One region of the Streptomyces sp. NPDC059456 genome, then DNA from elsewhere that is predicted to be linked to it. Evidence: riboswitches for the same ligand, from Rfam matches in the RefSeq annotation. Region 1 holds a riboswitch; the other holds the start of a gene.
What was found. A riboswitch is a leader RNA that binds a small molecule or an ion and turns the genes downstream of it on or off. The one in region 1 is predicted to bind S-adenosylmethionine.

Region 1 (3,400 bases):
TCCGGCGCGATCTCGGCGGTCCTCGGCGCGTTCCTGTGCCTGTTCCCGCGGGCGAGGGTGACGAGCCTGTTCCCGTTCCTCTTCTTCCTGCCGCTGCGGTTCCCCGCCTGGATCGTGCTGATGTTCTGGTTCGGCCTGCAGTGGCTGGCGGCGCACCGCGCGGGAAGCGGTCCGGGGGTGGCGTACCTGGCCCACGTCGTGGGCTTCTCGCTGGGCTTCGTCTACGCGTGGGTGCGCTATCGGCGTACGACTAGAGTGAGGCGACCAGCGACGGCCACCGAGGGAGACAGCCAGCCGTGATCACCGCGATCGTGCTCATCAAGACCAGCGTGGACCGTATCCCCGAGATCGCCGAGTCCATCGCCGCGCTGGACAGCGTCAGCGAGGTCTACTCCGTCACCGGTACGTACGACCTGATCGCGCTGGTGCGCGTGGCCCGCCACGAGAATCTGGCGGACATCATCCCCGGCCGCATCAGCAAGATCCCGGGCGTGGAGGCGACGGACACCCACGTGGCGTTCCGCACCTACTCCCAGCACGACCTGGAAGCGGCCTTCGCCATCGGTCTGGACGCGTAACCCCCGCGCCGGGGCGGGTCACGGTCCCGGAAGACCCTCGCCGGGGCGGGTCACGGTCCCGGAAGACCCTCGCCGGGCAGCGCCACCCGGCCCCCGGCGGGCCGCGGACACCGTCACACGGCCGGGACGCAGCGGCCCTCTTCGGTGCGGTACTGCCACTTGGCGCCGTCCGCGACGAGCTCCTTGACCGCCTGCACGAACCGCTCCACGTGCTCGTCCGGGGTGCCCGCGCCGAAGCTGACGCGGATGGCGTTCAGGGTGGGGGTCCCCCCGGACGAAGTCCGGGGGAGCTCGCCCGGCGCCGCCTCCGGCGCTCCGCACTCGCCCTGGGCCTGCGGCTCGCTGCCGAGCAGGGTGCGGACCAGCGGGTGGGCGCAGAACAGGCCGTCGCGCACGCCGATCCCGTACTCCGCCGACAGCGCGGCCGCGAAGTGCGAGCTGTTCCAGCCGTCCACGACGAAGGAGATGACGCCGACGCGCGGGGCGTCGTCGCCGAACAGGGAGAGGATCCGGACCGCCGGGACCTCCGCCAGGCCTTCGCGGACCTTCGCGATGAGGTGCCGCTCGCGGGCGACGAGGTTCTCGAACCCGGCCTCCGTCAGGGCCTTGCATGCCGAGGCGATGGAGTAGACGCCGATGACGTTCGGGGAGCCGGCCTCGTGGCGGGCGGCGGTGGTGTGCCACTCGACGTCGACGCCGCCGTCCTCGCGGCGGGCGACCTTGCGGGAGGCACCGCCGCCGGCCAGGTACGGCTGCGCCTCCTGGAGCCAGTCCGCGCGGCCCGCGAGGACGCCCGAGCCGAAGGGCGCGTAGAGCTTGTGTCCGGAGAAGGCCACCCAGTCCACGTCCAGCTCCTGCACGGAGACGGGGTGGTGCGGGGCCAGTTGGGCGGCGTCCAGGACGATGCGGGCGCCGTGGGCGTGCGCGGCGGCGGCGAGCTCCTTGACGGGCCACAGCTCGCCGGTGACGTTGGAGGCGCCGGTGACGCAGACCAGGGCGGGGCCGTGAGGGTCACGGTCGGCGAGGGCCCGCTCCAGGGTGGTGACGGCCTCGGCCGGGGTGCGGGGGGCGTCGAGGTAGGTGACCCGCGCGTCGACCCAGGGCAGCAGTGAGGCGTGGTGCTCGGTCTCGAAGACGAACACCTGGCAGTCGGCGGGGAGTACGGCGGCCAGCAGGTTCAGCGAGTCGGTCGTGGAGCGGGTGAAGACGACCTGGTCGCCGGCGCGGCAGTCGAGGAACTCGGCGACGGTGGCCCGGCTCTGCTCGAAGAGGTCGGTGGAGAGCTGGGAGAGGTAGCCGGCCCCGCGGTGGACGCTGCCGTAGTAGGGGGCGTACGCGGCGACGTCGTCCCAGACCCGCTGGAGGGCGGGAGCGCTGGCCGCGTAGTCCAGGGCCGCGTAGGTGACCTCGCCGCCGGTGACGAGGGGGACGGTCACGTCCCGGCCGAGGACCGGCAGCGGCCGGGCACAGGCGGGGTCGGCGGCGCAGACGGTGGCGGAGGCGGTGGCGTCGACGGCGTTCGGGTACGTGGACATGGCGGTATCTCCCGGCAGGACAGGCTGAATGGCTTCGGGGGGCCCGTACGTGGGTGCACGGATGCGCGGCGCGCGGGTACGCGGACGCACATGTGCCAGTGGTACGGGAGTTGCCTCGACGCGCGGACGACTCGGGACCGCACGGAGGGTGAAGAAGGGGCGGAGTCGCCCTATCGCATTCGCTTGCTCACGGAAAAGCTCCTCGGGAGACCAGGACCCCTGGTGTCGAGGGATCCGCGCTTGCCGTAGGCCTTTGTGGCTACGACCTGGTCATCACCCGGGGCACCCCGCCACGGAAGGAGGGTTGCCGGACAGCAAGCCGGGGCCGAAACGCTGTCACTCGTGACCTGGTGAGCATCCTGCCACAAGATCCCCGACGCGCAAGACCCCGGTCCGCATGCTGGACCGGGGCCATGGCCGAAACCGCCTAGGCGTTGCTCGCCGTCACCCAGCGGTCCAGGGCCGCCTTCGCCGCTCCCGAGTCGATGGACTCGGCCGCGCGGGCGATCGCCGCGCGGATCTCGTCCTCCAGGGAGCCCGTGCCGGGGTCCAGCGCCACCAGGGCCGCCGCCGAGTTCAGCAGGACCGCGTCGCGGACCGGGCCGGGCTCGCCGGCCAGCAGACGGCGGGCGACGTCCGCGTTGTACGAGGCGTCCGCGCCGCGCAGCGCCGAGACGTCGACCAGCTCGATGCCCACGTCGCGCGGGTCGAACGCCTGCTCGTCCACCCGGCCGTCGCGCACCCACCACACCCGGGAGGTGGCGGTGGTCGTCAGCTCGTCCAGGCCGTCGTCGCCGCGGAACACCAGCGCCGAGGAGCCGCGCTCCGCCAGCACGCCCGCCACGATGGGCGCCACCCGCGGGTCCGCCACGCCCGTGGCCTGCGCCCGTACCCGCGCCGGGTTGGTCAGCGGGCCGAGGAAGTTGAAGGTGGTCCGGATCCCCAGCTCCTTGCGGGCCGCGGCCACGTGCCGCAGCGCCGGGTGGAACTTCACCGCGAAGCAGAAGGTGATGCCGGCCTGCTCCGCGACCTCGACCACCCGCGCCGGGGTGAGGTCCAGGTTGACGCCGAGCTTCTCCAGCACGTCCGAGGACCCGCTCGCGGAGGAGGCGGCCCGGTTGCCGTGCTTGACCACCTTGGCGCCCGTACCGGCCACCACGATCGACGACATCGTCGAGATGTTCACCGTTTTGGCCCCGTCGCCACCGGTGCCGACGATGTCCACCGTCCGGCCCGGCACCTCGATCAGGTTGGCGTGCCCGTACATGGACCGGACGAGGCCGTTGA
Region 2 (3,400 bases), on a different contig from region 1:
GAACCCGTTCGGCCCGCGCTCGAACTGGGTCAGCTCCGGGCGCACCAGGTGCCCGCGCGAGAGGCGCAGCTGCGCCGTGCGGTAGATCGCCGCGGCCATGCGGCCCAGCGCCCGGCCGTCCTGATGGCGGTGCAGCCGTACGCCGACGTCCACCTGGGCCAGCGCGTCCAGCCCGACGGTGTGCAGCGCGTCGACCAGCAGGCCCAGCTCGACGCCGTACCCGACGGGGAAGGGCAGGCGTTCCAGCAGGGAGCGGCGCACGGCGTACTCGCCGCCCAGCGGCTGGACGAACCCGGCCAGCTGCGGCCAGTGCAGGTTCAGCAGCGGCCGGGCGACCAGCTCGGTCACCCGGCCCCCCTGGGCCGGGACCTTGCCGGGGGCGGGCCCGTCGGCGTCCGCGCCGAAGGGGCGGTCGTACATCGCCTTGACGAACTGCACGTCCGGCTCCGTCAGCAGCGGGCCGACGATCCCGGACACGAACGCCGACGAGAAGTCCCGCAGGTCGGCGTCCACGAAGCAGACGATGTCACCCGTGGTCACCAGCAGCGAGCGCCACAGCACCTCGCCCTTGCCGGGCAGGGCCGGGATCCGCGGCAGGATCTCGTCGCGGTGCACCACCCGGGCGCCGGCCTTCGCCGCCACCTCCGCGGTCCGGTCGGTGGAGCCCGAGTCGATCACGATCAGTTCGTCGACGAGCGGCACCGCCGGCCCGTCGATCAGATCGCGCCGGATCACCTCGACGATGGCGCCGACCGTCTCCTCCTCGTCGAGCGCGGGCAGCACGACGCTGACCGTGGTGCCCGCCGCCCGCTTGGCGCAAAGCAGCTGGTCGAGCGGTCGGTCGGCCGCGGACCAGGAGCGGTCCGCAAACCAGCGCTCCACCTCTTCCAGCACGTTCGGCACTCCTCGGTATTCGTCGGCGCTCGGCATTTTCAGCCGAAAAGTGATCCATCTCGCGGTTCGGACGGCTGTCTCAACCACCCGGACCTTCAGTTACAGTCTTGAACAACGCGAAGGACCACCGCATGCCGGGGGTCCCCGCGCACAAACGCCCGGCCGCGCCATGGAGCGCGCGATCCGGTGCCATACCGCTCATCCAGAGGGGCAGAGGGACACGGCCCGTTGAAGCCCCGGCAACCCTCCAGTCGGTTCTCGCGCTTGCTTGCAGCAGCGGGGTCCCCGGCTAGGGAAGGTGCCAATTCCGTCTCATGGCGAAGTGCGCCATGGGGAAGATGAGGAGAAAGGGCCTCGCCATCATGGCTGCACAGACTGTTGCCACCTCTGTCGATCTCGGACCTGCCACCGGCCTCTCGTGTCGTGAGTGCGGTACCCGTTTCGAACTCGGACCCATCTTCGCCTGCGTCGAGTGCTTCGGTCCGCTCGAAGTCGCCTACGACCTCCCGGCCGGCGACCCCGAGGCGCTGCGCGCCGCGATCGAGGCCGGCCCCAACAACATCTGGCGCTACGCCCCGCTGCTGCCCGTCCCCGCCGACGTGGCCTCCAAGCCCAGCCTGAACCCCGGCTTCACCAAGCTCGTCGACGCGCAGAACCTGGCCAAGGAGCTCGGCGTCACCGGCAAGCTGTACGTCAAGGACGACTCCGGCAACCCGACGCACTCCTTCAAGGACCGCGTCGTGGCCATCGCCGTCGAGGCCGCCCGCGCGTTCGGCTTCACCACCCTGTCCTGCTCCTCCACCGGCAACCTGGCCGGCGCCGTCGGCGCCGCGGCCGCCCGGGCCGGATTCCGCTCCTGCGTGTTCATCCCGCACGACCTGGAGCAGGGCAAGGTCGTCATGGCCGGTGTGTACGGCGGCGACCTCGTCGGCATCGAGGGCAACTACGACGACGTCAACCGTTTCTGCTCCGAGCTCATCGGCGACCCGCTGGGCGAGGGCTGGGGCTTCGTCAACGTCAACCTGCGCCCCTACTACGGCGAGGGTTCCAAGACCCTGGCGTACGAGATCTGCGAGCAGCTCGGCTGGCAGCTGCCCGACCAGATCGTGATCCCGATCGCGTCCGGCTCGCAGCTGACGAAGATCGACAAGGGTCTCCAGGAGCTGATCAAGCTCGGTCTGGTCGAGGACAAGCCGTACAAGATCTTCGGCGCCCAGGCCGAGGGCTGCTCCCCGGTGTCCACCGCCTTCAAGGCCGGCCACGACGTGGTCCGCCCGCAGAAGCCGAACACCATCGCCAAGTCGCTCGCCATCGGCAACCCGGCCGACGGCCCGTACGTCCTGGACATCGCCCGCCGCACCGGCGGCTACGTCGAGGACGTCACCGACGAGCAGGTCGTCGAGGCCATCAAGATCCTCGCGCAGACCGAGGGCATCTTCGCCGAGACCGCGGGCGGCGTCACCGTCGGCGTGACCCGCAAGCTCATCGAGAACGGGCAGCTCGACCCGGCGCTGACCACGGTCGTCCTCAACACCGGCGACGGCCTCAAGACCCTGGAGGCGGTGGCCGCGGACAGCGGGCAGACCGCCACCATCCGCCCGAGCCTGGACGCGTTCCGCGCCGCCGGCCTGGCCTGACCATCCCCCCTCGCCCTACCGGAAAGGCAGTAGCGCCATGAGCGTCAACGTCCGCATCCCCACCATCCTGCGCACCTACACCGGCGGCCAGGCCGAGGTCACGGCCGAGGGCGCGAACCTCTCCGAGGTCATCGCGTCCCTGGAGGCGAGCCACCCGGGCATCGCCGCGCGCGTCCTGGACGACCAGGGCAAGCTGCGCCGCTTCGTGAACGTCTACGTCAACGACGACGACGTGCGCTTCGAGGGCGGTCTGGACGCCGTGACGCCGGACGGCGCGGGTGTTTCGATCATTCCCGCCGTCGCCGGGGGCTGCTGACGCACGAACCTGAATTACCCCCTCCGGTAAAAGCGGAGGGGGTAATTCTGCTTGGTTGGGCGCGGTAGAGTTGGGGAAGTCCCCTCCGCTGGACTTGCCCGCCGCATATGAGCGGGTCGCGTGAGGGTTGACATTGAGTCAATGTCCGGGTGCGGTATGGGGCTTTGGCGAGATATGCCGGGTCCGAGTTGCCCGGGAATATGCCAACTTTTCACTCTATTTCAATGTATCCCCGTGTCCAGAATTCTCGTCGGATTGACCTGTTGCAGACAGCAGCGGTGCAGATACATTCAGCCCCGGTCGAGGCGTTCCGGCGCAAGTTCTGACCCGGGACCGCGAAGTGCGGTCCCGCGCAAGGGCCAGTAATAGGGGAGTTAGGCATGGCTCAGGGCACCGTCAAGTGGTTCAACGCGGAGAAGGGCTACGGCTTCATCGCGGTCGACGGTGGTGCGGATGTGTTCGTCCACTACAGCGCCATCCAGATGGACGGGTACCGCACCCTTGAAGAGGGTCAGCGGGTCGAGTTCGAGATCTCGCAGGGCCAGAAGGGTCC

Region 2: another riboswitch for S-adenosylmethionine. It lies ahead of thrC (threonine synthase); the one in region 1 lies ahead of ACFXA3_RS16415 (aminotransferase class V-fold PLP-dependent enzyme).

Annotation. Positions count from the first base shown of each region.
Region 1 covers NZ_JBHYVA010000158.1:5,579-8,978, forward strand. The annotation lists gene ACFXA3_RS16405 (rhomboid family intramembrane serine protease) at 1-300, shown strand, start outside; gene ACFXA3_RS16410 (Lrp/AsnC family transcriptional regulator) at 297-578, shown strand; gene ACFXA3_RS16415 (aminotransferase class V-fold PLP-dependent enzyme) at 692-2,113, opposite strand; SAM riboswitch class IV at 2,345-2,461, opposite strand; gene trpD (anthranilate phosphoribosyltransferase) at 2,541-3,400, opposite strand, start outside.
Region 2 covers NZ_JBHYVA010000157.1:9,306-12,705, reverse strand. The annotation lists gene ACFXA3_RS16370 (glucosyl-3-phosphoglycerate synthase) at 1-894, opposite strand, end outside; SAM riboswitch class I at 1,090-1,239, shown strand; gene thrC (threonine synthase) at 1,257-2,531, shown strand; gene ACFXA3_RS16360 (MoaD/ThiS family protein) at 2,569-2,847, shown strand; gene ACFXA3_RS16355 (cold-shock protein) at 3,228-3,400, shown strand, end outside.